DNA from 3 places in the Alishewanella sp. BS5-314 genome. Region 2 is predicted to be linked to each of the others. Evidence: predicted binding sites of a transcription regulator. Region 2 holds the regulator's gene; each other region holds the start of a gene.

What was found. Region 2 encodes sigma-54, which starts transcription at its own class of promoters, with help from an activator protein. Its sites were predicted from a motif close to GTTGGCACGNNNNTNGNNT; they were not measured.
Region 1: a site for sigma-54 is predicted at 4,569-4,587, ahead of flgF (flagellar basal-body rod protein FlgF). Genes of this name have one in related genera too.
Region 3: a site for sigma-54 is predicted at 2,703-2,721, ahead of H1D31_RS04895 (DUF2726 domain-containing protein). Genes of this name have one in related genera too.

What each region holds. Positions count from the first base shown of each region.
Region 1 is NZ_JACEHJ010000002.1:242,670-253,576, forward strand. Features, by position in the region: gene H1D31_RS05615 (chemotaxis protein CheV) at 1-669, shown strand, start outside; gene H1D31_RS05620 (CheR family methyltransferase) at 686-1,519, shown strand; gene flgB (flagellar basal body rod protein FlgB) at 1,583-1,984, shown strand; gene flgC (flagellar basal body rod protein FlgC) at 1,987-2,409, shown strand; gene H1D31_RS05635 (flagellar hook assembly protein FlgD) at 2,420-3,145, shown strand; gene flgE (flagellar hook protein FlgE) at 3,158-4,462, shown strand; gene flgF (flagellar basal-body rod protein FlgF) at 4,633-5,379, shown strand; gene flgG (flagellar basal-body rod protein FlgG) at 5,449-6,237, shown strand; gene flgH (flagellar basal body L-ring protein FlgH) at 6,249-6,929, shown strand; gene H1D31_RS05660 (flagellar basal body P-ring protein FlgI) at 6,939-8,042, shown strand; gene flgJ (flagellar assembly peptidoglycan hydrolase FlgJ) at 8,044-9,165, shown strand; gene flgK (flagellar hook-associated protein FlgK) at 9,200-10,907, shown strand, end outside.
Region 2 is NZ_JACEHJ010000002.1:2,106,937-2,117,843, reverse strand. Features, by position in the region: gene H1D31_RS14420 (cation:proton antiporter) at 1-43, opposite strand, end outside; gene H1D31_RS14415 (Na+/H+ antiporter subunit E) at 40-513, opposite strand; gene H1D31_RS14410 (Na+/H+ antiporter subunit D) at 510-2,009, opposite strand; gene H1D31_RS14405 (Na+/H+ antiporter subunit C) at 2,009-2,353, opposite strand; gene H1D31_RS14400 (Na+/H+ antiporter subunit B) at 2,353-2,790, opposite strand; gene H1D31_RS14395 (putative monovalent cation/H+ antiporter subunit A) at 2,790-5,147, opposite strand; gene H1D31_RS14390 (HPr family phosphocarrier protein) at 5,323-5,601, opposite strand; gene rapZ (RNase adapter RapZ) at 5,591-6,448, opposite strand; gene ptsN (PTS IIA-like nitrogen regulatory protein PtsN) at 6,445-6,918, opposite strand; gene hpf (ribosome hibernation promoting factor) at 6,921-7,208, opposite strand; gene H1D31_RS14370 (RNA polymerase factor sigma-54) at 7,234-8,751, opposite strand; gene lptB (LPS export ABC transporter ATP-binding protein) at 8,867-9,589, opposite strand; gene lptA (lipopolysaccharide transport periplasmic protein LptA) at 9,586-10,077, opposite strand; gene lptC (LPS export ABC transporter periplasmic protein LptC) at 10,067-10,621, opposite strand; gene kdsC (3-deoxy-manno-octulosonate-8-phosphatase KdsC) at 10,618-10,907, opposite strand, start outside.
Region 3 is NZ_JACEHJ010000002.1:76,149-87,055, forward strand. Features, by position in the region: gene H1D31_RS04885 (PAS domain-containing methyl-accepting chemotaxis protein) at 23-1,579, shown strand; gene H1D31_RS04890 (hypothetical protein) at 1,631-1,825, opposite strand; gene H1D31_RS04895 (DUF2726 domain-containing protein) at 1,993-2,643, opposite strand; gene aceB (malate synthase A) at 2,846-4,450, shown strand; gene H1D31_RS04905 (LysR family transcriptional regulator) at 4,531-5,469, opposite strand; gene H1D31_RS04910 (isocitrate lyase) at 5,664-7,256, shown strand; gene H1D31_RS04915 (hypothetical protein) at 7,349-7,591, opposite strand; gene H1D31_RS04920 (ABC transporter substrate-binding protein) at 7,753-8,679, shown strand; gene H1D31_RS04925 (putative bifunctional diguanylate cyclase/phosphodiesterase) at 8,687-10,907, shown strand, end outside.

The DNA.
Region 1 (10,907 bases), 1.9 Mb from region 2:
TCGACTGCCTTTATTATCATTTCTGAGTATAACCGCTCAGTGCAGGGGTTTCTGGTCAGTGGGGTAGAGCGTATTGTTAATACCAACTGGGAATCTATTATGCCACCACCCAAGGGCACCAGCGGTAAGCAAAGTTACCTGACCGCGGTGACCGAAATTGATAAAGAGTTGGTTGAGATCCTGGACGTTGAAAAAATCCTCGAAGAGATTTCCCCTTCGCCGACGATGATTCATGATGAGGCCGTTACCCAGAGTATTACTACTGATCTTGGCGGTCGGGTGATTTTAATTGCCGATGATTCGGCTGTCGCCCGAAATCAGGTAAAACGGTCATTAGAACCACTGGGTGTCAGGATGCATTTGGTAAATAACGGTCGTGAGGCCCTGACTTATTTACAGCAACAGGCGAAAGAGTGTCAGGAGTCTATTACTGAAAAAGTAGGTTTGCTGATCTCTGATATCGAGATGCCGGAAATGGACGGCTACACCTTGACCGCAGAAGTAAAGGCCGACCCTAAACTGCGCCGTCTGCACGTTATTCTACATACCTCGCTAAGTGGGGTTTTTAATCAGCAGATGGTACAGAAAGTGGGGGCGGAAGACTTTATCGCCAAGTTTAACCCGGACGAGCTCGCACAATCGGTGCAAAAATGGCTACATGTTGATTAAAGGCTGAGGACGTCGCGTGTCAGATAAGCAATTACAGGACGCAGAGTACCGGCAATTCCGGGATTTTCTGGAACAGCAGTGTGGCATCGTGCTGGGTGATAATAAGCAATATCTGGTCAAAAGCCGGCTGGCGCCACTTATGCAGCGTTTTAGCATCGCTACGCTGTCTGAGCTGCTTACTAAAACGATGAATCCGTTTGAACGGCAGTTACGTTCAGCAGTAATTGACGCGATGACCACTAACGAAACCCTGTGGTTTCGTGATACCTACCCATACGAGTTGTTAAAGAACCAAATTTTTCCGGAGCTGGAAAAAACTTGCCGCAGCGTCAAAATTTGGTCAGCTGCCAGTTCTTCCGGTCAGGAGCCGTATTCTATTTCCATGACAGTTCTGGAATACCAGCAAGGCCGGCCCAATGCGTTTCCTGCCGGAGTGAGTATTTTAGGCACGGATATCTCCAATACTATGTTAGAACACTGCCAGCGCGCCGAATATGATGGATTGGCTTTAGCTCGTGGTTTATCACCTGAGCGGCGCAGCCGCTTTTTTGAAGATAGCGGCAAAGGTATGATGCGGATCAAGGATCAGGTGAAGAAAAACGTGAGTTTCCGGCACCTTAACCTGTTAGATAGTTATACCTTGTTAGGTAAATTCGATATTATATTTTGTCGTAACGTGCTGATTTATTTCTCTCCTGAAGTTAAAGCAAAAATTATCCGCCAGTTTTCGCAGGCATTAAACAGTCGCGGCCATTTGATCCTTGGCGCCTCAGAGTCCTTGTCCAGCCTGAACGAGGACTTTGAAATGTTACGCTGTAATCCAGGCATTATTTACCGCAAGAAAACCTGACTTTTCAATTTGGCCTGCTTTTTGCTTCCTCATATTTAACGTGTAACAAGAGGTGGCAAGAAAATGGCTATCAGCTTTGACAAAGCCTTTGGCATGCACCCGGATGCATTATTAACCCGGGATCGGCGCGCGCAGGTGCTTTCAGAAAATATCGCTAATGCAGATACGCCGGGTTATAAGGCGAAAGATCTGGATTTTCAGCAGGCGCTGAACAATGCGCAGTCGCGGCAGAGCCGGCCGGTGAGTCGCACGCACGAAGGGCATTTTGCCATCTCTACCCAGAGCCGACAGGAAGTTAAATTCCGTAACCCGGATCAACCGGATACCGGCGATGGTAATAGTGTCGACGTGCATCACGAGCGGAATGCGATGATGCAAAACGCTATTCAGTATCAAACCAGTTTGCAGTTTTTAAACAGCAGAATCAGTGGCCTGAAAAAGGCTATCACAGGTACGGGACAATAATCATGAGCTTATTTAAAGTTTTCGATATTGCCAGTTCCGGTATGACCGCGCAGTCAGTACGGATGAATACCACGGCCAGCAATATGGCAAATGCCAACAGTGTCAGTAGCAGTATTGATCAGGTTTATAAAGGCCGGCATCCGGTGTTTGCCGCGGAGCTGTCGGAGGCAAAACGGCAACAAGATGCCGGTAGCGGTGTAAAAGTACTGGGTATCGTCGAGTCTGACGCGCCACCGGTAATGGAATATGCGCCTAATCATCCGATGGCAGACGAAAATGGTTATGTATACAAGCCGAACGTGAACATTATGGAAGAGATGGCGAATATGATTTCGGCCTCCCGCTCCTATGAAACGAACGTACAGACGGCAGACGCTGCTAAGCAAATGCTAATGCGCACCTTGCGTATGGGCCAGTCTGGCTAAGGAGTAACGGATGAGTAGCGTAAGTAATAATTCGGCACTGAATAACCTGTACTGGGAAGAAAAGCCTAAAGTCCAGGATAGAAATAACGGTGCGCTAACCCAGGCAGATTTTTTTGCGTTGTTAACGCAGCAACTGGCTTATCAGGATCCAACCAAACCAGTTGAAAATGATCAGATGATTGCGCAAATGACCAACTTTACTACTGCCGATGGTATCGGGAAGTTAAATGAGAACTTTTCCAGCCTGGCGCAAAGTATGACGTCTAATCAGGCACTGCAAGCCTCTTCTTTGGTGGGACGCTCAGTACTGACACAGTCTGACCAGCTCGTGTTTACCGGTGATAGTCTGGCGCGCGGTGTTATTGATTTGGAGCGGCCAGCCAGCTCACTACGAGTGATGATTGAAAACGAAAAAGGCGAGCTGATTCAGAGTTTCAGTGTGGAAAACCCGAAAATGGGCCGTAATAGCTTTATCTGGGATGGCACCTATTTACCCTCGGGAGAAAGCAGTGCCGACCTGATCGATGGTGAGCTATCGGAGCGCGTCAGAGCGGGTACTTACAAGTTAAAAGTCGAAGCGAGTTATAGCGATGGCACCCGCGCCAGTGTCCCGGCAAATGTCTATACGCCGGTGGGCAGTGTCAGTATGAATAGTAATGGTAAAGGCATCATGCTGAATCTACTGGGTCTGGGCGCAGTGAAATTAAGCGATGTGTTAGAAGTATCTTACGGTTAAGCGAGGTTTACTATGAGTTTTAATATTGCACTCAGCGGCCTGGCTGCCGCGCAAAAAGATCTGGACGTTACGGCTAACAATATTGCTAACGTAAATACCACGGGTTTTAAAGAGTCCCGTGCAGAGTTTGCTGATGTTTATGCCACTTCTATTTTTGCTTCCGGGCGCACCAAGGTTGGTGACGGTGTAACGACAGCTGTCGTTGCGCAGCAGTTTAACCAGGGCGCTCTGCAGTTTACTAACAATTCGCTGGATCTGGCGATCACCGGTGAAGGTTTTTTTGCGACAACGCCAGACCGTATTTCCCGTGATATGACCTATACCCGGGCGGGCGCCTTTAAGCTGAATAAGGATAACTTTATTGTTGATAATAAAGGTAACTTTTTACAGGGATTTTCGGTGGAACCAGTAACAGGTGAAAATCAATCGGTAAGCCTTAGTACAACAGCGCCGATTTCGATCCCGACGTCAGCCGGAGCGCCAAGAGCGACCAACAATATTTTCCTGAGTATGAATGTTGACTCCCGGGAAATAGCTAAAGATCCGCTGGTGCCCTTTAATGCCACTGACCGCTCTACCTATAACCATTCGACGTCGGTAACTGTTTATGACAGTCTGGGTGAAGCTCATACGGTAACGACTTACTTCAGAAAAACACCAACCACACCACCAGCGAATGCCGAGTGGGAAACTTTTGTGGTGTGGGATGGTATTACGGCAACTCCGTTCCAAGGGGATAACGTTGTTTTTGACTCCAGCGGTAATTTTGTCACGCCACCAGTGCCGACCATAACGTTACCTGCGGCACAGTTGAATGATCCTTTGCTCGGTTATCTGACCAACGGCGCACAATTTGCCGCTGATGTTGTGGTCAATTTCCGGGATGCGTCTGGCGTGCGACTGCCTACACAGTATGCTGCAGCTTTCGATGTCACCAACCTGAGTCAGGACGGCACGACTGTTGGTTTCCTGACCGGGGTGGATATCGATGCCTTTGGCCGGGTACTGGCCAGTTACAGTAACGGTGACTCGTCCTACCTGGCGCAAGTAACGCTGGTGCGTTTTGCTAATGTGCAGGGCTTAAAGCAGGTTGGTAATACATCATGGAAGCAGTCTATCACCTCGGGTGAACCCATTGCCGGACAGGCGAATATTGGCACCTTCGGCGCCGTGAATGCCTCCGCGCTGGAGCAGTCGAACGTTAACCTGACGACTGAGCTTGTTGATCTGATTACGGCGCAGCGTAACTTCCAGGCTAACTCGAGGGCGTTGGAAGTGAACAGCCAGTTGCAGCAGAATATCCTGCAGATCCGGTAAGTTTCTAGTCGCCAGGGTATCAGATACCCGTCAAGCAACACCCCGGCATCGTGCCGGGGTGTTTTTTTATTCCCTATATTGGCCGGCCTGGCTAGTTCTATTTCCAGTTGGCATTGTTATTGCTTCAGATATCACATTAACCCCTCGACAGTTGCTATACGGAGTCTGTTATGGATCGTTTGCTCTATATCGCCATGAGCGGTGCCAAAGAAAATATGCATGGCATCAGTGTGCGGGCGAATAACCTGGCCAATACCGGGACCGTTGGCTTTAAAGCTGATTTTGAGCAGGCCCGCTCGATGCAGGCCTTTGGTGCCGGTTTACCAACCCGGGTATTTTCAATGACCGAGAGCCCCGGTCAAAACTTTGACAGCGGCCCCCTGATTATCACTGAGCGCGAGCTGGATATTGCGATTCAGGGCGAGGGCTGGTTTGCGGTACAGGACAAAAACGGTAACGAAGCCTACACCCGTGCCGGTAACTTGCAGTTAACTCCGGACGGCATGCTGCGCACCGCCAATGGTCATCCAGTGTTAGGAGAAGACGGGCCTATTCTGCTGCCCGTACCCCTAGCCAAAATGGAAATTGGTCAGGACGGTACAGTAAGTGCCAGAGCCCAGGGAGCACCCGCGAATGTGTTGGAAGTTGTGGGCCGGATCAAGCTGGTTGATACCGAATACCGGGCAGTAGAAAAAGGCAATGATGGTCTGTTCCGGCGTAAAGATGGCGAGTTGGCACAAGAGAGTGCCGCAGTAACGCTACTACACGGTGCTTATGAAGGCAGCAATGTTAATGCGGTATCCGAAATGACTACCATGATCAGTTTGCAGCGCCAATTTGAGCTGCAGGTGAAAATGATGAAAAAAGCGGAACAGATGGACCAGCAGCAGAATCAGCTAATGCGGATCATCGGCTAATTATTTTTCACAACGGCCGCTGTTACAGCTGTCGTTGCCGTTAACAGGGTTTAGGCCCGGGAGGTACAAATGCATCCGGCTTTGTGGATCAGTAAAACCGGTCTCGACGCAAAACAGCGCGATATCTCGGTTATTTCTAACAACCTGGCGAATGCCAGTACTGTCGGCTTTAAGAAAAGCCGGGCGATTTTTGAAGACTTGCTATATCAGAATATTAATCAGCCGGGCGGGCGCTCGTCGCAAAACTCTGAGCTGCCAAATGGCTTAATGATTGGCGCCGGTACCAAGGTAGTGGCGACCCAAAAGAGTTTTACTCAGGGCAATATGATTACCACGGAAAACAGCCTGGACTTGATGATCCAAGGTCATGGTTTTTTTGAGGTACTGATGCCGGATGGCACTATTTCGTACAGCCGTAATGGTCAGTTTACTGTAGACGGTGATGGCAATATGGTGACCTCAGGTGCCGGTTATCAGGTGCAGCCGAATATTGTAATCCCGCCGGACGCGACTGCCATCATGGTATCACAGGACGGTGAGGTGTCGGTGCGGTTGGCTGGCCAGGTAGAAAATGCGGTATTAGGGCAGTTGACGGTCACTAATTTTATTAATCCGGCAGGCTTAGAGCCGATTGGCCAAAACCTGTTTAAGGAAACTCCGGCCAGCGGAGATCCGGTGCAGGGCATTCCGGGTCTGGAGGGGCTTGGCATCATTGTGCAAGGCGCGCTGGAAACCTCCAACGTCAATGTCACGGAAGAGCTGGTGAGCTTGATTGAAAGTCAGCGAGTGTATGAGATGAACTCGAAAGTCATTTCTACCGTCGACCAGATGCTTGGTTATGTTATTCAGCAATTATAACGGGGGCTAAGATGCGTAACGTTGCTTACTTGATAGGGCTCAGTTTGCTGTTATTGCTAACCGGGTGTGCGGCAACACAGGAAGCCAAACCTGACGATCCTTTTTTTGCGCCCTTGCCACCTGAGCCAGCGCCGCGGCCGGTGCTGCGTAATGGTTCGCTGTTTACGCAAAGTCATTCGAATAGTCTGTATACCGATAATCGTGCGCGGCATGAAGGCGATATTATTACCGTGGTGCTGCGCGAACGGACCCAGGCTTCAAAGAATGCCAAGACCGAGAGTAAAAAAGACAGTAACGTCGCTTTTGAGCCGATCAATATCGCGGGTCGCAATGCCTCAATCGGTGGTAACGTGTTGCAGTTTGGTTCCAGTAGTAATCAGGATTTTAAAGGCGATGCCAAAGCCAATCAAAGTAACAGCCTGGTAGGGGATATCTCGGTCAATGTGTTGCAGGTGCTGGCCAATGGTAATCTGGTGATCCGTGGCGAAAAGTGGTTAACCTTAAATACCGGTAAAGAGTACATCCGGCTGACCGGTGTGATCCGGCCACAGGATGTCGATGTGAATAACACGGTTGAGTCTACCAAGATCGCTAATGCCCGCATTGAATATAGCGGCACGGGCGCACATCATCATGGCCAGTCTCCTGGTTGGTTAAGTCGGTTTTTCAATGGCCCGCTGTGGCCGTTCTAGGAGCAGCACATGCGTAGCGCTAATATTGTCACTGTCTGTTTGTTGCTGCTAGCCAGTTGTTTGCCGCTGGCGGCACAGAGTGCCAGAATCAAAGATGTCGCCGATATCGAGGGTGTGCGTTCAAACCAACTAGTCGGATACGGACTGGTAGTGGGGTTGCCTGGCACCGGTGAGCAAAGCCCCTTTACTGAACAAAGTTTTCGTACCATGTTGGCAAATTTCGGCATTAATTTGCCGGCCGGAGGCCGCACGCAAATCAAGAACGTGGCTGCCGTTGCGGTACACGCCGAATTACCCCCCTTTGCCAAACCAGGACAGAGTATTGATATTACCGTTTCGTCGGTGGGCAGTGCCAAGAGCTTACGTGGCGGCACCTTGCTGCAAACCTTTTTAACCGGTCTGGACGGCAATGTTTATGCGGTAGCACAGGGTAGTCTGATAGTCAGCGGCCTGGGAGCGGAAGGGCTGGATGGTTCACGTATCGTCGTCAATACTCCGACAGTAGGGCGTATTCCGAATGGTGCCGTGGTAGAGCGCGAAGTGGAGTCGCCCTTTGGCAATGGCGATTTTATTACCTTTAATCTGAAACGTCCCGATTTCACTACCGCTAAGCGGCTGGCTGAGACCATTAATGGCTTTATGGGACCGGAAACGGCGTTTTCACTGGACGCCTCTTCGGTAAGGGTGCGGGCGCCACGGGATATTAGCCAGCGCGTATCCTATTTAGCGACCCTGGAAAATCTGACCTTTCAACCGGCGGATCAGGCAGCCAAGATCATTATTAACTCCCGCACTGGTACCATTGTGATTGGCAAAGATGTGCGCTTGTTCCCGGCGGCAGTGACCCATGGTGGTTTAACCGTCACCATTGAAGAAAATCCGCAAGTTTCTCAACCCAATCCCTTTAGCGATGGTGAAACGGTAGTGGTAGAAGACAGCATTATTAATGTTAATCCGCAAAACTCCCGGATGTTTAAGTTTGATCCCGGCGTGACGCTGGATGAGTTAGTGCGTACCGTCAATGCGGTAGGGGCGGCGCCTGGCGATCTGATGGCGATTCTGGAAGCCTTAAAAGAAGCCGGTGCCATTCATGGTGAATTGGTGGTGATCTAAGATGGACAGCGGCAAGCTTCAGCACTCCTATCATGATCTGCAAAGTTTGCAGCAGATCCGCACCGCGTCCCGCAGTGATGAACAGGGGGCGCTGCGTCAGGCTGCCGAACAGTTTGAAGCCATTTTCTTTAATATGCTGCTGAAAAGTATGCGCCAGGCAAATAAAGCGTTTGAAGCCGAGGGGCTGATGAACAGTCAGACCACCGAGTTTTACCGCGATATGCACGATAACCAGCTGGCCACTGATCTGGCACAAAAAGGCGGGCTGGGGCTGGCCGAGCTGTTAGTGCAACAGTTAGATCCGGCTGCGGCAGCCAAGCAGCGAAAAGCTGTCGAGTTACTGATGCCTGGGCAGCGTGCGGAAAGCCTTAGCATGCCACAGGCGCAACAGTATCAGGACAGCTCAGATTTGGGATTGTTACAAGCTCAGGCTGCGGCACAGCTAACACAAAGTGGCGTACTACAGCCGGGGCGGCGGGATGAGTCGGTACTGGCACCGTTACTGGAAAAGCTGGAATTGCAGCGCGCTGAGCGCGCAAAACAGCAAGCACAAAAAGCGGCAGCTAATCAGGCAAATAGCGAGGTGGCGCCGACCAACCACTGGCAGATTGAATCGCCCACCGACTTTATCCGTGCCTTGTTACCGGCAGCCCGCAAAGCAGCCGGCGCCCTGGGCCTGGATCCTCTGGCGCTGATTGCGCAGGCCGCGCTGGAAACCGGTTGGGGAAAGCGAATGATCCGTACCAATGATGGCGAAAATAGCTTTAACCTGTTTGGCATTAAAGCCAGTCGCAACTGGCAGGGCGATACTGCTGTCGTCGATACTCTGGAGTACCGGCAGGGGGTGGCCCGTAAAGAGCAGGCAAAATTCCGCGCCTACAGCTCACCGGAGCAGAGCTTAAAGGACTATACTGATTTTATCAGTAACAGTGTCCGTTATCAGCAGGCGGTTGCCGTCGCAGCTGAGCCGGCTGCCTATTTCAGTGAGTTACAAGCTGCCGGTTATGCCACTGATCCGAACTATGCACAAAAAATTATGGCGGTTTACCGCAGTTCGGCATTTGAGCAAATTCGCGCTGAATTGGAAACGGCTCAAGAAGTTCCGGCTGCGGCCGATGAATAAGCTAGCGGCTTAGTCAAGACGCTGTGGAGAGAGAATGTCAGACAATCTGTTAAAAATTGGTAGTTCAGCGATCCGGGCCAGCAGCCTGCTGCTAAACACCACCAGTAACAACATTGCCAATATTAATACGCAGGGCTATGTGCGCCAACGCACCGAATTTGCGCCTGATCCACTGGGGATCGGTGTGGGTCGTGGCACGACTGAGCGACTGATTAGTGAGTTCACCGTCAAACAACTGCGCCGGGATACCTCGCAGTACTCCTTTGCACAGCAATATGTGTCTGAAGCAAACCGGATTGATGCCTTATTTTCTAATCCCGCCAATAGTATTGCCACTGGCATGAACGATTTGTTTGCTCAGTTGCAGAGTGCTAACAACGATCCGGTACAACCGGCCAGTCGTCAGCTGGTGATTGGTAGTGCGCAATCACTACTCAATCGCTTTGAAGGCATGTCCAAGCTATTAAAGGATCAAGAAACCTTTATTAATGACCAGTTCGATATTTACGTTAATGAAGCCAATGATCTGATTAAACAAATTGCGATTTACAACAAAGATATTGCTTCTTACGGCAATGGTACTACCCGGCAGCTGCCGCTGGAACTGCTCGACAAGCGCGACCTGGCAATCCTGAAGTTATCGGAAATGGTCGAAATTAACGTGCTGGACGCGGCAAACGGCGAAAAACTGGTATTTATGAATGACGGCCAGTCGTTGGTGGTAGAGCAGGGCGAGTTTCGATTGCTATCCTTGCGCGGTGATCCTGATCCATTGCGTAAAGAACTACAGTTACAGTTAAACTCTAACAGTAACGTTGTTCGCGATGTTAATTCCAAAGCCATAGGCGGCAAGCTCGGCGCTCTGGTGGCGTTTCGGGAAGAAATTCTTGACCCAACCCAGATCCAACTGGGTCAGCTTGCTCTCTCTTTGGGGGATGCGCTAAATAATCAAAACAAGCTTGGCATGACGCTAAACGGCACCCTCGGCGGTGACTTATTCCGACTGCCGGTATCCAATGGTTTAGCCTATCGCAATAACACTGGTGAGATGGCGATCCGGGTTGGTTTAGAAGCCGGGCAAGGTAAAAAACTGCCGCCCAATGACTTTTTGGTTACTGTTACCGGCGCTAACGAAATTACCGTGCAAGCCGTTGATAGCAGAGGGCAGGTGATTCCGGGCTCAGATAAGGTTATCGGTGGTCTGGATTTAACCGCAAACCTGACGCTTAATTCCGCCAGTATGCCGCCTGGTGATGATCTCTACGGTCTTGAAATCAATATTTTTATTGGTGCCGGCGGTGCAGCAGTGGGTGATCGGTTTTTGTTAAAACCATTACAGGAATCGGCCAGTCAGCTGCAACTAGCAACCAACAGAGGTGAAGATATTGCACTGGCCAGTCCGGTACGGGGCGGTTTTGATGTCGCAAACCTGGGTAATGGTCGCGTTGACCAGCTAATCGTAACCAATACCGATACGGCCAGCCCTTTTATTGGTAATTTACCGCTAAATCTGGTGTTTACTGGCAGTGATACCTTTGAGATATATGATAATACATTGCCAGTGCCTAACCTGTTAGGCACGGCCAGTTTTAGCAATAATAATTACAATAATGTGTTGGCTCAAGCGGGTTTGGCAGGTACTTACGGTTTTGATTTCAATATCAGTGGCGTACCACGGCCCGGCGATCGTTTTACGCTGGAGTTCAACCAGAACGGCTTTAGTGACAACCGTAACGGCTTGG
Region 2 (10,907 bases):
TGATAAAGCCGGCCAGTACGGCATAATCCAAAATGCTATTCATCGCATCACCCTTAAAATTTTTGCTTCCATCCGTTTTAGCTCAGACATCACCTGTTGCTCATCGTACAGGTACATTACATGCACATAGAGCACCTTGCGATCGGTTGACACGTCCAGACTCAGTGACCCTGGCGTTAACGAGATGGCATTGGCTACCATGGTAATTTCCATATCGGTTTCTGCCCGAAGCGGCATAGCGATAACGCCGGGTTTCATCAGATTGGTCGGTGTCAGCACGTCCCAGGCCACCTTCAGGTTGGCCATAATCAGTTCTTTGGTAAAGAACAGCATAAAATTTAGTAAACGTGGTACCTGTAATCGGTATTTACGCACCTCTGGCTGACCACGAAAGACGAAGATCAACACCAGATAAGACACGATAAAGCCGACCAGCAAACCCACACCACTCATGGTATCGGTCAGAGCGGCCCAGATCAGGGCCATCACCAGATTCGCTAATAGTGGATTCATTTCGCGCCTCCCAACACAGCCTCAATATAGCGCTGCGGCTCCAGTAACTGCTGCGCGGCGGTTTCGGCCAGCACATAGATTGGCTGGGCAAAGATACCGATGGCCACTGTCATCGCCGCCAGCAGACCGGTGGTCCAGTACAGGGCAGTATTACGGTACGGCGCCGGCACTTCGATTGCCGGCTCTGGTGCTTTCTTCCAGAACGCTTCATTCCAGATCTTGATCATTGAGAACAAGGTAAAGAGACCAACAAACAGCGCTATGGCCACCGCCCACCAGGCTTGTGCCTCGACACCGGCTTTAATCAGAATAAACTTGGCGAAAAAGCCGGAGAGCGGCGGCACCCCGGCCAGAGAAAACGCCGGGATCATAAAGAGTAGCGCCAGTCCAGGGTGTTTCTTATAAAGTCCACCCAGCTGCTTTAATTCAAAACTGCCACCCAGCCGGTACATCATACCGGCGACAAAGAACAGGTTCGCCTTCACGATAATATGGTGCATGATATAGAACACCCCGCCAATCAGTGCCAGCGGCGTAAAGAGCGCCAGGCCAAGCATCATATAACCAATCTGGCTGATAATATGGAAACTGAGGATGCGGCGCACTTCATACTGCGATGCTGCTCCCAGCACCCCGGTTAGCATGGTAAAGACCGCCATCCACAGCAGGATCTGATGCGTAAAGTCGACTTCGCCGGTAAACATCAGCGTAAATACCCGGTACAGCGCATAAACTCCGACCTTGGTGAGCAGGCCGGCAAACACCGCTGACACGGCAACCTGAGGCGTGTGATAAGAGGCCGGCAACCAGAAAAACAGCGGGAAGGCCGCCGCCTTGATCGAGAAAGCGATCAAAAACAGCATTGCCACCAGCGTTACCATTTTCGGATCTTCAACCTGCTGCAACCGTACTGCGATATCCGCCATATTCAGCGAGCCGACCAGACCATACAACAGGCCGATCGCGGTCAGGAACAGAGCAGAGGACAACAGGTTGAGCGTCACATATTTGATGGCGCCTTCCATTTGTGCCCGCTCGCCGCCCTGGATCAGCAGTGCAAAAGAGGCCACCAGCAAGACTTCAAACCAGACGTAGAGGTTGAAAATATCGCCGGTTAAAAAGGCACCGTTCACGCCGGCCAGCAGCAGGTGTAACAGCGGGTAGTAGCCAAAGCGCTCAAAGCGCTTACGCACCGTTTTCAGGCTGTAAACTGCGGTGGCGAAGCCGGTAATGGCGGCCAGCAACACCATAATGGCACCCAGTAAATCCGACACCAGCACTATGCCAAAGGGCGCTGGCCAGGAACCCACCTCCAGCACCTTAATGCCGTTAAGCCAGGTTTGCCAAAGCAGTACTATCGCCGCGACCAGCACTGCAGCTGTGCCCAGTACGCCCAGAATACGCTGTACACCATGGTTATTAAGCGCCACCAACGACAGGGCGCCGATAATCAGCGGAATAATCACCGGTAACGCAATCAGAACTGACATATCCATTAGTCGGTCCCTTTCATTTCGTTCATATCGTCGGTACGGATCACCTCATAGGCACGGTGCAGCAATACCACGGCAAAAGCCAGTACACCGAAACCAATAACGATAGCGGTGAGAATTAACGCTTGTGCTAATGGGTCAGCCGAGCCACCGACCACTGTTTCTGCACCTTTAGCAATCAGTGGCGGCACGCCACGTTCCAGGCCAGCGACGGTGAAAATTAGCAAGTTTGCCGCGTTCGACAATAAGATCAGACCGATTAACAGCTTTACCATTGAGCGGCGCAGCATCATATAAATGGCGGCGGCATAGAGGCAGCCAATCAGAATAGCCATCAGGGTGGTCATTAGTGTTCAGCCTCCACCAGAGTAAAAATAACAGTAAGCACGGTGCCAATCACGCCAAGAAAAACACCGATATCGAAGATCAGCGGCGTGCTGAGTTTTAAATCACCAAAAATTGGCAGTGGCAGTGTCCACCATTGAGCAGTAAAGAAGTTATCGCCTACCAACAACGAGGGCAGTGAAGATAAAGCTGCCAAAGCCAGGCCAATGCCAACCAGTTGCAGCGGATGCACCCTGAGCAGGGCTTTGGCAGAGGGGTAATCATCGGCAAATAATTTTAACGCGATAGCTGCTGCGGCGACCAGACCACCGATAAAGCCACCGCCGGGTTCATTGTGACCGCGTAACAGCAAGAACAAAGAAAACAATAACAATAGCGGCAATATAATAGTGGTGCCGGTGCTCAGGATCAGTGAGCGCATATTAAACTGACGGCTCATTACAGCTCTCCTTTAACAGATTGTTGCCGCTTCTGTTCGGCGGTCAACCTTTTATCGGCATTGGTTACCGGCTTGGCGCCGGTTCGCAGGTGTACCATGGCATAGACACCGATCGCCACCAGCGCTAATACGAAGATCTCTCCCAGCGTATCCAGGGCCCGGAAATCAACCAGGATCACGTTAACCACGTTGCGGCCATAACCCTCCGGGACGCTCTTCTCCAGAAAGTACCAGGCTATCCCTTCCATGGAGCGGGAGGCGGTAACCAGTAAAATCAACAGGGTAATAACGGTGCCACTGGCAATTGCAATCAGGGCGTCGCGGGCGCGGTGGGCGGTTGAAGATAGGCGACGGAATTCGGGTAACCGGTACAGTACCAATACCAGCAGCAACACAGTGATGGTTTCGACCAACACCTGGGTAATACCGACATCGACCGCGCTAAAGAACACATAAATCAGCGCTACAGCAAAACCCAGAGCGCCAAGCAGCGCCACCACGCCAAGGAAAGAGTTCAGTACCACTGCGCTGACAATAGTGGTTAGCAGGACCAGAAAAATCACGGCTTCCTGTACCCGGACATCGCTAAATTGCCAGTTAAGCTCAAAGTGCTCCAGCCTTAGCATCGCCCAGCCGACCAACAGTACCACTGTCGCCATTGTCGTCAGCAGATAGTTGCGTAAATAACCGTTCTGTAGCACCCGGGTTTGCCAGGCGGCAAAGCTGACCAGCGCTGCCATCAGTTTGTTGTAGCCGGCTTCCGGCCCGGCTTTACTCAGCGTCTCCACCACGGCGGTAAGTTTGCGCCACGGCTGCCAGAAGCGGAATAGTAATAAACCCAACACCAGACTGCCAAGGCTAAGCAGCAGTGGCAGGTTAATGCCATGCCACAGTGCCAGATAACCGCTAATAGGTTGGCCATAGACCGCGGTTGCTGCCGCATTTAATAAGTACTGATCCGGTAGCATCGGTAACAGACCGAAAATCAAGCCAAGCGTAGCGAGTACGGCGGGCCCGACTAACATTTGCCAGCCCGGATCATGCGCCGGCTTAGGTGTCGGTAACGCCTGACCAAACCAGGGTTTAATCGCCAACAGCGCAGCAACCAGCACCACAAAGATATTCGCCAGTACCGTAGCGGCGGTCAGTCCCAACTGCCACTGCGAGCCGCTTAACACTGCCTCCAGCAGCAGCTCTTTACCGACAAAACCAAATAGCGGGATCACTCCGGCCAGAGACAGAGCCGCCACTACCGCAACCAGGGTAGTGCGCGGCATCAGCTTACGTAAGCCGGATGCTTTCTCAAAGTCCTTAATGCCGGCTTCATGGTCGAGAATACCAGCAATCATAAACAGTGCCCCTTTATAGAGCGCATGCGCCAATAAGAAGGTGACTGCGGCCAGCGCTGCCTTTTCGGTACCTAACCCCAGTAACATGGTGAGGGTACCCAGCGCCATCACAGTGGAATAGGCCAACACTTTTTTGATGCCGGTGGCGCGGCTGGCCAGGAAAATACCGGTCAGCATAGTGAGTGCTCCCACTGCACTTAAGGTCAGCAACCAGACTTCACTGCCTCCCAGGCTGGGTTGCAGGCGCGCCAGCAGATAAACCCCGGCCTTTACCATAGTTGCAGAGTGTAAGTAAGCACTTACCGGTGTTGGAGCTGCCATCGCATTCGGTAGCCAGAAATGAAAAGGTGTTTGCGCTGATTTGGTAAAGGCTCCCAGCAGGATCAGGATCAGCATCGGCAGATAGAGGCTGTGACCGGTCAAATCCTGTTGCAGCACATCACTCAGTTGATAGCTGCCCGCGGCCATACCCAGCATAATCAGCCCTGTCATCAGCGCCAAACCACCCAGCACTGTTACCATCAACCCCTGATGGGCTTTTTGGCGTGACTCGCTATCTTCGTGATTAAAGCCAATCAGCATAAAGGAGCTGACGGTGGTCAGTTCCCAGAACACAAATAAGGTGATCAGATTATCGGATAATACCAGGCCGAGCATGGCGCCCATAAAGCTGAGCAAGAATAAAAAAAAGCGCCCCAGTGCCGGATGCCCTTGCAGATATTGGCCGGCATAGCAGAGGATAAAGGTGCCGATACCGGTGATCAGTAAGGCAAAGAGTAACGACAAGCCATCCAGCATAAAGCTGAGCTGAATACCCAGCCCCGGAAACCATGGCCAGCTTTGCAGCAGCGGCTGCCCCTGACTGACGGCACTGAGTTGGCTGGCGAAATAGATAAATAGCGTAGCGGGTAACAACGCTAGCACCAGACCAGTATGTTTACCGAGCAGTCGATACAGATGTGGCGCGATACAGGCGAGCAAAAAGATCGAGAGGACCACATATAACATAAGCTACTCCTGTTTAGATAGCCTGAAATTGCGGTTGATACGCACCCCAGCGTGGCGCGGATTGCTGTTTAAGAGTAGTTCAAGCTACTAATTTTCAATTAAAAAAACTGAACAAGGCAGTAAAGGTAGCAGATTTAGGGGGGGGAATAAAGAAAAACCGGCCGAAATCGCCGGTTCAGAGCTCGTCAAAGCCGGCGTCTATTAACGCCACTATCGCCTCTAGCGCTGCTGCAGCATCAGGCCCTTCAGTGGTAACAGTCAGGGTTTTGCCCTTGCTACTGGCCAGCATCAGCAGTGCCAGCACACTACCGGCATCGGCCGTTTTACCGTCATCCTGCACCAGTTCAACCTTAGCCGAAAATTTCTGGCACAGTTGTACCAACTTAGTGGCAGCCCTGGCATGTAACCCCAGCTGATTGATGATGGTAACCTGTTGACTGAGTTTAGCGGCCATGATGACGTTTTAACTCCCGGTGCCGGATTTGCACATCATCACGTTGACTGCGATAGCTTTCCGCCAGACTTTCCGCGATATAAACCGAACGGTGTTGGCCACCGGTGCAACCGATAGCGATTGTCAGGTAGCTGCGGCTATTACGCTCCAGATGCGGTAACCAACTGCTGATAAAGCTGTTAATTTGCCAGATATATTTACCTACTATGGCTTCTGCCGCCAGATAGTCCTTTACTGGCTGATCCAGACCCGTCAGGGGCTTTAACTCTGGTTCCCAATGCGGATTGGGCAGAAAACGGGCATCAAACACAAAGTCGGCATCCTTGGGAATGCCATATTTAAAGCCAAAGGACTCAAACAGGATCACCAGGCGACCGGTTTTCTGGCCAAGGATCCGTTCACGCAATACTTCTGCCAGTTGGTGTACGTTAAGGTCAGTGGTATCAATATAGAGATCGGCGCGGCTGGCAATAGGATCTAACAGTTGCTGTTCGCGGGAGATCGCTTCATCCAGTGACATCGCCTGGTGAGATAGCGGATGTAAACGCCGGGTTTCGCTAAAGCGTTTAATCAGGGTGGTATGGTCCGCATCCAGATACAGGATAGTCAGTTCCAGCTTACGCGGCAGGTAAGACAGGATCTCCGCCAGCTCTTCCGGTTCATTCGGCAGATTACGTACGTCAATACTGACGGCAACCCGCTCATACTGACCCATCACCGCATTAGCGAGAGTCGGTAATAAATTAACCGGAATATTGTCGACGCAGTAGTAGCCCAAATCTTCCATTACTCTCAGCGCCACCGATTTTCCTGAACCTGAGCGGCCACTGACTACCAGCAGTTTCATTTTTCACCCGTTTGTTGGCTATAGTCCATTAATAACTGATACAGCTCCTGATCAGAACTGGCATGTCGGATCTTTTTGGTCAGATCTTTTTGAGTCAGCAGTTTTGCAATACCAGAAAGTGTAGTTAAGTGAGCCTGACACTGATCTTTCGGGATCAGGATGGCACAAAAAATATCGACGCCCTGGTTATCGATAGCGTCAAAGGGGATCGGATCCTGGCTTACCACAAATATCAGGATCGGTGAGGTAACGCAGTCGAGCTTGCCATGGGGAATGGCAATACCACCACCAATACCGGTTGAACCCAACTTTTCCCGGGTCATCAGGGCTTCCAGAATGCTGTACTCAGACATCTCTGGCAGCTGTTGATGAGCCAGTTCGGCAATATATTCGAGGATCCGTTTTTTGCTGTTAAAAAGAACTGCACTCTTGGTGCAGTTCTTCTCCAGCATAGCGCTTAAATTTATCATGGTTAGTGTCGCGACAACTTTTCTTTGTGTTTAATCACTTGCCGGTCCAGTTTATCAATTAACTGGTCAATTGCAGCATACATATTTTCATCTTCTGACACCGCAAAGACTTCACCGCCGTTTAAATGTACTTTGGCTTCAGCGATTTGCTTCAGTTTTTCCACGTTCAGAATAACATGCACGTTATTGATATTCTCGAAATGACGCTCCAGCTTGGAAAATTTACTGTCTACATATTCTCTCAGAGAGTCGGTAATTTCTACATGACGGCCAGTTAAGTTGATTTGCATAGACTCTTCCTTCTTGTTAAGACACTTACAGCAAGGTCTTTCGTTGATTAGATGGCGCAATAAACAGCGATTCACGGTACTTGGCGATGGTACGCCTTGCGACATTGATCCCCTGTTCGGATAAGATTTCTGCCATCTTACTGTCACTCAGTGGCTTAGCCGGGTTCTCTGCTGCCACCAATTTCTTAATAAAGGCACGGATGGCGGTAGATGAACATTCACCACCACTCTCTGTACTAACATGACTGGAGAAGAAGAATTTAAGTTCAAAAATTCCGCGCGGCGTATGCATATACTTTTGGGTAGTAACCCGGGAAATTGTTGACTCATGCATACTTACCATTTCTGCCACATCATTTAATACCATGGGTTTCATGGCCTCTTCGCCATGCTCAAAAAAGGCTTGTTGCTGTTGCACGATACAGTTGGCGACCTTTAGCAAGGTTTCGTTGCGGCTTTCCAGACTTTTCAAAAACCATTTCGCCTCCTGCAGATGTGAGCGGATAAACTGGCTGTCGGCACTGCTTCTGACCGTTCTGGACAGCGCAGCATACTGCTGGTTGATTTTCACTTTGGGCATGGCATCCGGATTCAGCTCCACCTGCCAACGACCTTTAACCTTGGTAACCACTACATCAGGAATCACATATTGCTGTTCCTGCCTGATCACATCGGCGCCGGGGCGCGGGTTCAGGCTGTGGATCAGGCGCATCACTTCTTTTAACTCATCTTCTTTGAGTTTAGTCACCCGCATCAAAGAACGAAAGTCCCGGTTAGCTAAAAAGTCGGTATATTCGCTGATTATTTGTTTTGCATCATTTAAATAGGGGGTGGCAGGATCAAACTGCCGTAGCTGGATCAGCAAGCACTCTTTCACTGAGCGGGCCGCCACACCGACAGGGTCAAACAATTGGATCCGTTTTAATACAGCCTCGACTTCATCGGCTTCGACATCCGGCAGCTGCAGTGAGGCTAAGATATCTTCCACATCTATGGTCAGTAAACCGGCTTCATCGACGGCTTCAATAATGACTTCGGCAATGGCGCGGTCTGTCTCAGAAAAAGGGGTAAGGTCCATTTGCCAACGCAAATAATCCTGCAAGGTTTCAGTGGTTTCGCCCTGATATACCAGATCCTCGTCTGGCAGGGCGCCATTGCTGACCGGGGCGGCACTGACTAAATCGTCCCAGTTATTGTCCAGTGGTAAGTCCTCCTGGATATTCTGCTCGGCCATTGCCTCGCTGGTATCGCGCTCACTAACGTCATTAAATTCCGGATAATCGTCATTACCAGCCTGGTAGTCTTCACTGTCAGACGTTGACCCGCTGCTTTCTTCACGGTTGATATTCGACAGGCTCAGGTCGGTCTCGGGCGTGCCCGGTTCGAAGTCGTCGTCGGGCTCAAGCAAGGGGTTGGCATCCAGCGCTTCCTGAATTTCCTGCTGCAGCTCAATGGTGGAAAGCTGCAATAAGCGGATCGCTTGCTGCAGCTGCGGCGTCATTGTTAGCTGTTGGCCAAGGCGAAGTTGTAAAGACGGCTTCATGTAAGTCTGATTCTCTCCTGAGTATATCCCCTCCATCCTGGAAGTGGCTGCGGTCTGTGCCGCCTGATTGCGCCTTCCGTGTCAGCGGGTGGAGGACTTGACGCTGATTGCCCTACTATAGCCTGAATTGCTCACCCAGGTATACATCGCGGACCTGTTGATTCGCTAACACATCCTGCGGCGAGCCGGCGGCAATTAATTCACCATGACTGACAATATAGGCTATTTCGCAGACATCGAGGGTTTCCCGCACATTATGGTCAGTGATCAGTACCCCGATGCCGCGCTGGCATAGGTGCTGAATAATTTTTTTAATATCCAGCACCGAAATCGGGTCCACGCCGGCAAAGGGCTCATCCAGCAAAATAAAAGCCGGATCTGCGGCCAGGGCGCGTGCGATCTCTACCCGCCGCCGCTCACCACCAGACAGCGCCATGCCAAGACTATTCTTAATATGCCCGATATGAAATTCTTCCAGCAAGTCATCGGCGATTTCTTCCCGTTGCTGCCGGTTAAGTTCCTTTCGGGTTTCCAGAATTGCCAGCAAATTGTCGTATACCGTCAATTTGCGGAAAATCGAACTTTCCTGCGGTAAATAACCAATACCCGCCCGAGCCCGCTGATGAATAGGGGCGAAGGTGATATCTTGCTCGTTTAACGTGATCTGACCTTTATCGGATGGCACCAGACCAACAATCATATAAAAAGTGGTGGTTTTGCCGGCACCATTGGGTCCCAACAAGCCAACGATCTGACCTGCTTTGACTTCCAGACTGACATCTTTTACCACCTGCCGGCCTTTATAGCTTTTGGCCAGATGTGAAACCACTAACTTCATTGATTTTCCTTGGTTTCCGGCGTGAAAATGGTGGTTACCCGCCGGTTTTGTTCACTGCCGGCCGTTAACTGTTGTAACTCGATGTTATAACGAATCACATCACCACGCACCAGAGAACCGCTCTGGGTAAGCTCGGCATCCGCAGTCAGCGTCAGGGTCCGGCTGGCCAAATCGTAGCGGATCTCATTCGCCTGAGCCGTTACCGGCCGGTCGCCTTCCAGTAATTGGGAATAGGTAGCCGGACGACCGGTAAAAATAAACACCTCATTACCTTTACCGGCACTGGCATTGATCTCCAGCTTATCGGCTTTGATCAGCAAGGAGCCTTGGGTGACTTCCACATTGTTGACGTAAACCGCGATATTATCGCGAATGGACGCCTCGGTATTATCTGCGTTAATCGCAATCGGCAAAGTATGATCTGGCTTCGTCGCTGCCAGAGCTTGCGAACTAAAAAATACTGCAGCGATTAATAACTTAGTTTTCATTGGCGTATACCGTTTCCAGATGTTTTTGCAGCACTAAATGTTGTGCCGTGAGGTCGGCCTGCAGGCCGATGCCCAGAATATAAAAGCCTGGTCCGCTAAGCCGCACCCGCTCATGCGTTTGCAGCGTTTTTTCTGGCAACAGCATTTGTAATGAGGCTGTTTCAACCTGTTCAATAAACTCGCCAGGCAGCAAATTTCTGAGCAGGACTTGCTGTTCCAGAATAATTTTATCTTCCGGAAACCAAATACCTTGCTGACTGCTGATTTCCCAAGCGGCTTGATGTTCATCGTTAAACAGGGTGTAGCGCGGCAATTCAAACTGCGTAAAACCCAGTTGCTCAAAATGTTCCAGCCGTTTGGCTTGCAGATGATCCGCAATATAGCCCTGCTGGTCATAAACACGCAAGGTCAGGTTTTCCGCAATATAATCGGGCAGGAATTCGCGGTCGGCCTGGCGATCGGTATCGCCGCCTTGCGGCGCAAACCATAAGTAGGCCGCAAGCAGTACCAGGGCGGTGACACTTAATACGAAAAACTTTCTCATGTGCTGCTACCATCAAATTGCAGAAAGCGCTGCTGTGCAATCAGTAACAAATCACACAGTTCCCGCACCGCGCCATAGCCACCGGGTAAACTGGTGCAAAGGTGCGCCTGTTGTTGCAGATAGGGATGGGCATCCCGCACAGCGACAGCCAGGCCACAGTGCTGCATTACCTGCCAGTCGGCCAGATCATCACCTATATAGGCAACCTGATCTGGCTGAAGTTGCAACAGCGCCAGAATTTCCGCAAAGGCGGCCATTTTATTTTCCTGGCCCTGATAGATGTGCT
Region 3 (10,907 bases), 2.0 Mb from region 2:
TGTTAAGCAAGCAGGAGCACTAATGCGTATCAATCAACCCGTCACCCAGCACGAACGTACCTTTAGCCCCGATGTTAAACTGATCTCCACCACCGATTTACGTGGCATGATACAGCACTGTAATGATGACTTTGTCAAAATCAGTGGTTTTACCCGCGAAGAACTGATTGGCCAACCGCATAATATAGTGCGGCATCCGGATATGCCGCCGCTGGCCTATAAAATTATGTGGGAGCATTTAAAAGCCGGCCGGCCCTGGATGGGGCTGGTGAAAAACCGCAGTAAAAATGGCGATTATTACTGGGTCGATGCCTATGTGACGCCAGTGACTGAACAGGGTAAGGTGGTGGGGTATGAGTCGGTTCGCTCCTGTCCCAGCCGGCAAAATGTTGAGCGCGCTGATAAGCTTTACCGGGCGATCAATGCCGGCAAATATTCGACCCGGCATTGGCATTTTAATGCCGAAAAAGCCTATATGTTGCTAACGCTGGTCGCGGTCGGTCTTGGCTACTGGCTGATGCCGGGTGTCGGTCTCCCGGTATTGTTGCTGGCCTTGTTGGTAGGCCATTTCGTGGTAGCGCACTACAGTCGAAAAAGCGCGTTACATAGTCTGGAGACCCTGTTACACAACGCCTTTAAGCATGAATTAGCGGTGTTAACCTTTACTGATGATGAGCCGGATCTCGGGGCACTGAAAGTCAGCATTATGAGTTCGGAAGCGCATTTGGGGGCGGTGTTAACCCGGATTGAAGACGCGGCTAAATCTGTTGCCGGGCAAGCGGAGCTGGGGCAACAACAAGCCGATGCCAGTCGGCAGAAAATCCGTTTACAACAGCAGGAAACGGATCAGACTGCTGCGGCGATGCATCAGATGACCACCACCATCAATGAAGTGTCCGGGCACGTGCAGGAAACGGCGGGCCGGGCTGAGCATGCTAATGAGTTGGCGGCACTGGGACGGGATGCTGCCCGCACCACGCGCAAAGTGATTGAGGATTTGCGGCAAACGGTGGCTGAGATTGCCAGCTCGGTGGCGGAGGTATCAGAGCAAACCCAAAAAATTGCCTCGGTGGCGCAAATGATTGAGCAAATTGCCGAGCAGACCAATTTGTTAGCACTTAATGCCGCTATCGAGGCGGCTCGCGCCGGGGAGCAAGGACGGGGTTTTGCTGTTGTGGCCGATGAGGTGCGTAATCTGGCACAGCGCACCCAGCATTCTACCAAAGAAATTCATAGCATTATCAATGAGCTTGGTAGCAGAGCGACCAATGCGGTACGGGTGGCGGCTGCGGGTACGGAAGGCGCCGAAAGTGGCTTACAGCAAGTCAGGCAAACGGCCGAAATGCTAAATGGTATCTCAGAAGCGGTTAATGCGATTACCCAGATGGCGCTGCAGATGGCGACAGCGGTCGAGCAACAGGCGCATGTTGCAGAAAGTGTTAATCAGCAGGTGGTAAATATTGCCGATCTTTCCACGCAAAGCCTGCAACAGGCTGATGCATCAGCCGCAACGACAGTGCAAATGCAGCATATTGCGCGCGAGTTACACGAATTAGTGGTGCGCTTTAAACGCCGGTAAAAAGGGCGGCGACAGTAAACTGAGCTTACTGTCGCCGTGACCTGTCGGTGACTATACCGAGATATTGATATTTTGACCCAGATTCCCCACCGGCTGTGCCATTGAGGTTTGTTCAACAGTTTGCATTGCACTTTGCACCAATAAATTGGTCATTTGTGCTTGCTGATTCTGTTGTTTCTTGGCCATAACAGCACCCAGTACCTCAAAGGCCTGAGCAGACGCCAGGGCGCCAACGGATTGACTCATTTTTCCCTCCGGTTAGCTTAACGGCGATCTTATATCGGCGTTGTTGTTTTTAACTTTAGTTATTTTTAGCGGCAGGGACAATAGCAGGCTGAATAAAAGGGTGAATGCCGCCTGTTGCAGCAGGCGGCATTCGATCTTAGCGCGGAGTGACTCATTTCTCCTGTGCGTTAAGAAGCTTGGATCAGCGCAGTAGACTGCGCTTTAATTTGTGAGTGTGAAAGCGCCGGTACTGCCCTCAAGGCAGGCGCTGCTAAGGTTGCGGTAGTGGGCTTTAACGAGCGGATTGGTCGGGTTGGCCCCTTTTTCACTAAACCCTTTAACGTCGGTTCGACCTTGGGCGCTGGCTTGCCTAGTTTTTGCGCCAGCGCAGCCTGTAATTCAGTCACAGTATAACCGGATTTAATGGCAATACGCAGATAGGGGATACCAGCTGCCTCCAGGGCACCGCTGACAAACCAGTCAGGTACCGCCTTATGACCATCCCTGTGCTGTACATTGACCAGATCGACTACGGCGATTACTTTCATCGATTCAGGCTCACACAGGATAAAATCCAGATACTTGGCATTTAATTTTAACAGCGTGCTGCGCCGGGTTTTGTCATTAGCACTGTCCCGTACTTCCAGTACATCGGCCAGTTTCACCCGATTCAATATTTTGTAATCAGCTGCCGCGGCTTTTTCCAGCAAACTCAGAAAGGAGCGCTCGACCGGACTAAACAAGCTTGGTTTAGCCTGCACCTGAAATGGATTACTATTGTCAATAAAACGGCTGGCGACCAGGGCGACCAGCACCACCAGCAAAACTAATAACAGCATGACAAATTCCATGCATCCTCCGACGAAAAATTGACAAGACCTGTAAGGTAGTGATGTCTAAGCATAAGCTGTGCCACAATTATTGTTGCCGCCACGATTTTGATATTTTCTGTAAGAATGCTTGTCATAGTCGCCATTAATGGCTTTTATGGAGAAATCCGGCTTATAGTAACTTCATCTGAAACAGTACAGAGGCAGCAACATGACAACAGCGATTACCCGTGGCGGCTTAACCATTAAAGCGCCGATCAGCGATGCCTATCAGCAGATCCTGACTGAACCGGCCTGTCAATTTGTCAGCGAGCTGGTACAGCTATTCCGGCCCCGGTTAAAAGCCCTGTTAGCAGCTCGGGCAGAGCGGCAGGCGCAATTTGATGCCGGTGCCTTACCTGATTTTCTGCCTGAAACCCAAGCCATCCGCGACGGCGCCTGGCAGGTTGCGCCCTTACCAGCCGATTTGCTGGATCGCCGGGTGGAAATTACCGGTCCGGTGGATCGCAAGATGATCATTAACGCCCTGAATGCCGATGTCAAAGTCTTTATGGCGGACTTTGAAGACTCACAAACGCCAAGCTGGGATGGTGTGATTGAGGGCCAAATCAACCTGCGCGATGCTAATCTGGGTACTATCAGCTATACCGATCCACAAAGCGGTAAACACTATGCGTTAAAAGACAACCCGGCGTTGTTAATTGCCCGGGTCCGCGGTTTGCACTTATGGGAAAAGCATATTGAGCTGGATGGTGAGCAAATTCCGGGCAGCATTTTGGATTTTGCACTGTATTTTTACCATAACTATCAGACCCGCCTGGCGAAAGGTACCGGCGTGTATTATTACCTGCCGAAATTACAAAGCCATCTGGAAGCGAAATGGTGGGATGATATCTTCCATTTTACCGAGCGTAAGTTTGCTGTGGCGACAGGTACCATCCGCGCCACTATCCTGATCGAAACCCTGCCAGCCGTATTCGAGATGGACGAGATCCTGTATATGATGAAAGATCATATTGCCGCGCTGAACTGTGGGCGCTGGGATTACATTTTTAGCTATATCAAGACCTTAAATAACCATCCGGATCGGGTATTACCAGATCGGCAGGTCGTGACCATGAATAAGCCGTTTTTAAGTGCTTACTCGCGACTGCTGATCAAAACCTGTCATAAGCGCGGTGCGCTGGCGATGGGCGGTATGGCGGCTTTTATTCCGGCTAAGGATCCGGCGGCTAATGCCGCGATTTTAGAGCGGGTGACTGCCGATAAAACGCTGGAAGCCAGTAATGGCCATGACGGTACCTGGGTAGCCCATCCGGGGCTGGCAGCTACCGCCAATGCGGTCTTTGACCAGGTGTTAACTGGCGGTAAAACCAATCAACTGCATGTGCTGCGCGAGCAGGATGCGCCGGTCACGGCCGCTGAGTTACTGGCGCCTTGTGATGGTGAACGCACTGAGCAGGGGATGCGCACCAATATCCGGGTGGCGCTACAATATCTTGCCGCCTGGATCAGCGGCAAGGGTTGCGTACCGATCTATGGTTTGATGGAAGACGCTGCGACGGCGGAGATTTCCAGAACCTCGATCTGGCAGTGGATCAAACATGGTAAGCAGCTGAGTAATGGTCAGCTGGTCACCAAAGCATTTTTTGCTACCTTACTGGAGCAAGAAGCCGAAGTAGTGTTCGCCGAGGTGGGCGCCGAGGTCTGGCATAGCCAGAATTTTGAACGCGCCAAAGCCTTATTGCTGGACATTACCACAGCAGATGAACTGGTGGACTTCCTGACCCTGCCAGCTTATCAACTGCTGGATTGATGTAACAAGACCTGAAAAAACCTGATGTGCAAGGCGCCCCTGTGGCGCCTTTTTCGATGTTATGTCTAACCCAGTTCAGGTCAGTTCAGTTCATCTGCCGTTTCGGTGATCAGACGGCGAAACCAGATATGGCTGGCATCCTGATGCAGCAGAGGGCTCCAGATCATTTTCAGTTCAATTGACGGAATGGCAAAAGGTGGGTCCATAATCGCCATCGTCGGATCTTTTTCGTATAAACGGGCGGCGCGGCTGGGCAGCGTCGCAATCAGGTCAATACCTACCGCCAGATGCATCGCCACATGGTAGTTACGGGTAAAGACGGTGATATTGCGTTGTTTGCCCAGTTTGGCCAGGGCTTCGTCTACCCAGCCGAGCTTTTGCACATCTTTCGGATCCATACCGACGCCGACACCAAAGCCGGTTTTACTGACCCAGATATGCTGCGCTTTCAGATAGCTATCCAGATTAAAGTGCGAGAGCACCGGGTTTTGCCGGTTTAGCAGGCAGGAAAAACTATCGCGCCAGACGGTTTTCTGATGAAACGACTGCGGTAATTGATCAAAGCGGTTAATCGCCATATCGACCTTGCCATTTTCCACATCATGAAAGGTCACATCGGACGGGGTCATAATATCCAGACTGGTATAGGGCGCCTGTACCCGCAATTTTTTTAACAGCGCTGGGATCAGCGTCGAGGCCGCATAATCGCTGGCCATGATCCGGAACACGCGCCGACTTTGTGACGGCTCAAAATCTTTGTTCGGTTGTAAGGTTTCTTCCAGAGTTAGCAAAACACCGCGTACCACAGGGGCTAATTCGCGCGCCCGCTCGGTAGGCACCATCCCCTCAGAGGTGCGCACCAGGATCGGATCGTTGAGTAAATCCCGCAGTCGTTTTAAGCCATTACTCATCGCCGGCTGGGTGATATTCAGCTGGTTGGCGGCACGGGTCACATTCTTCTCCCGTAGCAGCACATCTAGGTAAACCAGCAGGTTGAGGTCCATTTTGTTGATATTCATATCTGAAATGCTCAGCTGTCAGTACATTATTGCGCTGAATCATAGCATTGCTGCAAAGCGAACCCAATAGCCGTTTTTGCCATTCACTAAAAAAATGATGGGCATCATGAAAATCAGCTTTATGAATCTTTGTTTTGTTAACTATATTGAAAGCACACCACAGCGGTTACAGTTAAAACCAAGAGGAAACTACCATGACAGCTTATCAAGATCAGATCGCCGCATTAGAGCAAGTTGTTGGCAGCAACCAGGGCTGGAATGCTATCAGTCCTGAGTATGCGGCACGGATGCGTTTACAAAACCGTTTTAATACCGGTTTAGATATTGCGAAATATACCGCTAAGGTGATGCGCGCCGATATGGCCGCTTATGACGCCGACAGCAGCCAGTACACGCAGTCATTAGGTTGCTGGCATGGTTTTATCGGCCAGCAAAAGCTGATTGCGATTAAAAAGCACTTTGGTACCACCAAGCGTAAATACCTGTATCTGTCTGGTTGGATGATTGCCGCACTGCGCTCTGAGTTTGGCCCACTGCCGGACCAATCCATGCATGAGAAAACCTCAGTGCCGGCATTAATTGCTGAGTTATACACCTTTTTAAAACAAGCCGATGCCCGCGAGCTGGGCGGTCTGTTCCGCGAACTGGATGCAGCCCGTGCTGCCGGAGACAGCGCCAAAGCCGCAGCGGTACAGAGCAAGATTGATAACTTTGAAACCCACGTGGTGCCGATTATTGCCGATATTGATGCCGGCTTTGGTAATGAAGAAGCCACCTACTTACTGGCGAAGAAAATGATTGAAGCCGGTGCCTGTGCGATTCAGATTGAAAACCAGGTCTCGGATGAGAAGCAGTGTGGTCACCAGGATGGTAAGGTCACAGTACCGCATGCGGATTTCCTGGCGAAAATTAATGCCGTGCGTTACGCCTTCCTGGAGCTGGGCGTCGATGATGGCGTTATCGTGGCCCGTACTGATTCTTTAGGTGCTGGTTTAACCAAGCAAATCGCGGTAACCAAAGCGCCGGGCGATTTAGGCGATAAATATAACAGCTTCCTGGATGGCGATTACATTAGCAGTGCCGATGATATTGCCAATGGTGACGTGGTGGTAAAAGCCAATGGTAAGCTGTTAAAGCCGAAGCGTTTGGCCAGTGGGTTATTCCAGTTCAAACCGGGCAGTGGTATCGATCGGGTGGTATTGGATTGTATTACCTCATTACAAAACGGTGCTGACTTACTGTGGATTGAGACCGAGAAGCCACATATCGGTCAGATCAAAGAGATGGTTGACCGTATTCGTGAGGTGGTGCCGGGTGCCAAGCTGGTTTATAACAACAGCCCATCCTTTAACTGGACGCTGAATTTCCGCCAGCAGGTATTTGATGCCTGGCAAGCGGCAGGCAAAGATGTGTCTGCTTACGATCGCGCCGCCTTAATGAGCGCCGAGTATGATACGACAGAGTTGGCACTGGAAGCCGATAAGCGGATTCAGACCTTCCAGGCTGATGCGGCGCGTGAGGCGGGGATTTTCCACCACCTGATCACCCTACCGACTTATCATACCGCGGCTCTGTCTACCGACAATCTGGCTAAGGAATACTTTGGCGCCGCCGGTATGCTGGGTTATGTGGCTGGCGTACAGCGTAAGGAAATCCGTCAGGGCATCGCCTGTGTCAAGCATCAGAATATGTCTGGTTCAGATATCGGTGATGATCACAAAGAGTACTTCTCTGGTGAAGCGGCACTAAAAGCCGGTGGTACCCATAACACCATGAATCAGTTCTAAGTTTTCGCAACGTGGTCAGGTAACTGACATTGGGCAGCCTCGGCTGCCCTTTTTTGTTGCGAATAATGTATGTGGGTTTATGGATTTAGGTTTTAGGGTTTGCTGGATTTTTTGACCTCGTCTTCCCATTTCATTAGCAGCATGGTCAGATAAATTTTGGTCGGTAGCGACAGAATCAGGCCGAAAGCACAGCAGCCGGCGACAATAATAATGCCTTTAATACCCATTTTGGCGGGTAGGTCAGCAAAGGCCCATAAATAATGACCAAACATAAAAATGGCAAAGCCGCTAAACATCACAACTTTCAATACGCGGATCAGTTGTTGGTCAGTCATTTAATGCTTTCCTGCCAGGGCCTTTTCGCGTAAGAATAGACTGATTAAGTAATAGCTGAATTGATCGGGCGCATTAAAGTGGTTGATGTGATTTGGAGCCTGGTAGGCGCTGTGCTGTAATATTTGATAATCGGAATCCGGCATTTAAACGGAAAATAGCTATGCGGATACTTTTTTTTGTTGCGCTAATACTGTTAGCCGGCTGTCAGCCGGCACAGCCCCCGGTTAACCTGGCCGGGAATACCTGGCTGGGTTATCAGCCGCTGTATCTGGCACTGGCCGAGCGCGACTGTGCGGACTGTATCCTTGAACTTGCTGATAACCAGCAGTTGCAAGTGACTATGCTACCGTCGACCACTCAGGTATTGCGCTTGCTAAGCACCGGGCAACTGGATGCGGCTATGTTAACCCTGGACGAGGCGCTCACTTTTCAAAGCGAGACAGGCATTGATATCTGTATCGCCAGCGTGCTGAGTTATTCCAATGGTGCCGATGCGGTATTGACGCTACCGGATTTTGACCCTGCCAAAGCCTTTCAAATCGGTTATGAAGAGACAGCTTTGGGCGGTTATATGCTCAGGCGCACCCTGGAGTTAAAGGGGTGGGCCCCAGAACAGTTTACTGCCCGCACTCTGGTACCAAGGCGACATGTTCAGGCGCTATTGGATCTTGAAATCGATGTGGTTATTACCTATGAACCCTATGTCAGCCAACTGCTAAAAGCGGGTGCGGTCACGCTGTTAGATAGCCGGCAGTTACCCGGCGAAATTATAGATATTTTGGTGGTACGCCGTCAGGTGTGGCAGCAGCGACAACAGTTGTTCACCTTATTACTGAACGATATCTGGCCTAAGGGGCTGGCAAGGTTGCAGCAACCTGATACCGCCGCTCTGGCTTTGCTTAGCCGTAACACCGAGTTATCGTTAGAGGAACTACAGCAGGCATTGGCTGGGATGGTATTTCCGGATAAAGAGCCGGAGTATCAACGGTTGGCCGCTAAACTATTACCGCTAATCGACAGCATGAACCAGTATTTATTGCAAACTGCGCATATCAGTAAAGCCGCTCAACTTGAGGTATGCAGGTAATATCGCAATGATCGCTCAGTTGCTGAAAACTAACCGCTACAGTATCCGGGTCCGTATCACGTTAATTCTGATCGCGGTTTTTCTGCTACTGGGCCTTATCGCTGCCATAGCGCTGGTTAATGAACATCAGCGCCAGGCGCTGCAAAGTAGCGAGCAGGAGCTGCGCAGTATCGGCAGTTTAACCCAGGCGTCTTTTAACCGCGCGCTGCGGATGCAACTGCCGGAAGTAGTGGAAGAGCTAAAAACCGAACTACAGGCGCATCGTCGTATTTTGCGGGTGCTGCGGGTCAGTGAGCAAGGTCAGGTTTTGGATGCCTATAATCCGGATTATATCGGGCAAGCCGCCACGGCAGTGGTAACCCGCTTCTCAGCTGACTTATTTGCGCAAACAACCGCCAGCGGGTTACTGGCCTATCAGTATCTGCCAGAGGCACAACGTTATGTCCTGTATTTACCATTGACCGCCCCCGGTGCCACTTACAGTCAGCCACAGCGGCAGATGCTGCTGCTGGAATACCAACATCATAGCAGCTGGCAGGACGCGCTTTACCATCGCTGGCGCGCGCTACTGATTGCGTTAGTTTTACTGGCATTAACCAGCGTGTTGTTATGGCGTTATTTACAACAGACGCTGGCCAGACCGGTTGAGCAGTTAGTCAGAGCGCTAAATGAGGTCGCTGCGGATAAACCCTTACAGCTACCTCCCGGTGAGCGGCGTTCGGAAATTGGCCAGCTGACGTTAGCGTTGGAGAGCATGGCCAAGCAGCGCATGGCGGATGAAGCAGAACTACGAAAATTATCGGCTGCGGTAGAACAGAGTAAAGATGGGATCCTGATCACTAACCCGCAGGCAGAAATTGTCTATGTCAATTCGTCCTTACTTGAATTGACCGGCTATAGCCGCAGCGAATTGATTGGCCAAAATCCACGCCTGTTAAGCGCCGGCAAAACTGCGAACACTGTTTATCAGCAGATGTGGCAGCATTTGCAGTCAGGCCAGGCCTGGTCAGGGGAGTTTATTAACCGGCGTAAAGACGGAAGTGAGTATACTGAACTGCAAACCATCACGCCGCTTAAAGATCGCTACGAACGGCTAACGCATTATCTGAGTGTCAAGCGCGATATTTCCGAGCAAAAGGCCGCGCAGCAACGCCTGCACTTTCTGGCATTTTATGATGTGTTAACCCACCTGCCTAACCGGATGTCGTTGCTCGAACGTCTGCGTCAGCAAGGCAGGGGATGCAGCTTACTGGCATTAAATATTGACCGGATGAAGTTTATCAATGATGCCCGTGGTTTTGAGTACGGTAATCAGGTGTTACTTACCTTCGCCCGGCACTTACAGCAGCAAACATCGCTGTTTCTAAGCCATTTAGGTGCGGATAACTTTTGCCTGGTGCTACCGGCAGCTGATTATCCCGGTCTGACGCAGGTAGAAGACCTTGCCCAAAGGCTGTTATTACAGCTACAACAGCCGCTACAAGTAGCCGAGGAGCAATTGGTCTTGTCGGTAAGCATTGGCATTAGCCAGGCAGCGGAAGTGCTGCTGCCGGAACAATTACTCCAGCAAGCTGACACTGCTCTGCATGTTGCAAAAAATCAGGGTGGTAATCGCTACGCCTGTTACCGGCCCACTGACAGCCAGAGTGCGTTACAGGCGTTTCAGATTGAGAAGGCCTTGCGTCAGGCACTGGATCAGGATGAATTACAGTTGTTTTTGCAAAGCCAGTGCGATCAGCATGGCGTGCTGGCCGGCGCTGAAGCTTTGGTTCGCTGGCAGCATCCGGAGCAAGGGCTGATCTCGCCGGCATTATTTATTCCGGTGGCGGAACGCTCCGATCTGATTATTGCATTGGACAACTGGGTACTGGCCAGAGCCGGTGAATTGTTAGCCAACTGGCGCAGCCGTGGCCTGAATTATACCCTGTCGGTCAATATCAGTCCGCGACATGTGCGGCATGCCAGCTTTGTCGAGGATGTGAAAGCGGTGCTGGCGCGTTATCAGTTTGCACCAGCAGCACTGGTGCTGGAGGTTACCGAAGGTATTCTGGTCGATGATTTGCAAGCCAGTATTGATAAGATGCTGCAACTGACGGCCCTGGGGATTAGCTTTGCGATTGATGATTTTGGTACCGGCTATTCGTCGCTGTCCTATATTCGCAATTTACCGGTACAAGAGCTGAAAATTGATCAGAGCTTTATCAAAGGTATTCCGGATCAAGCCAATG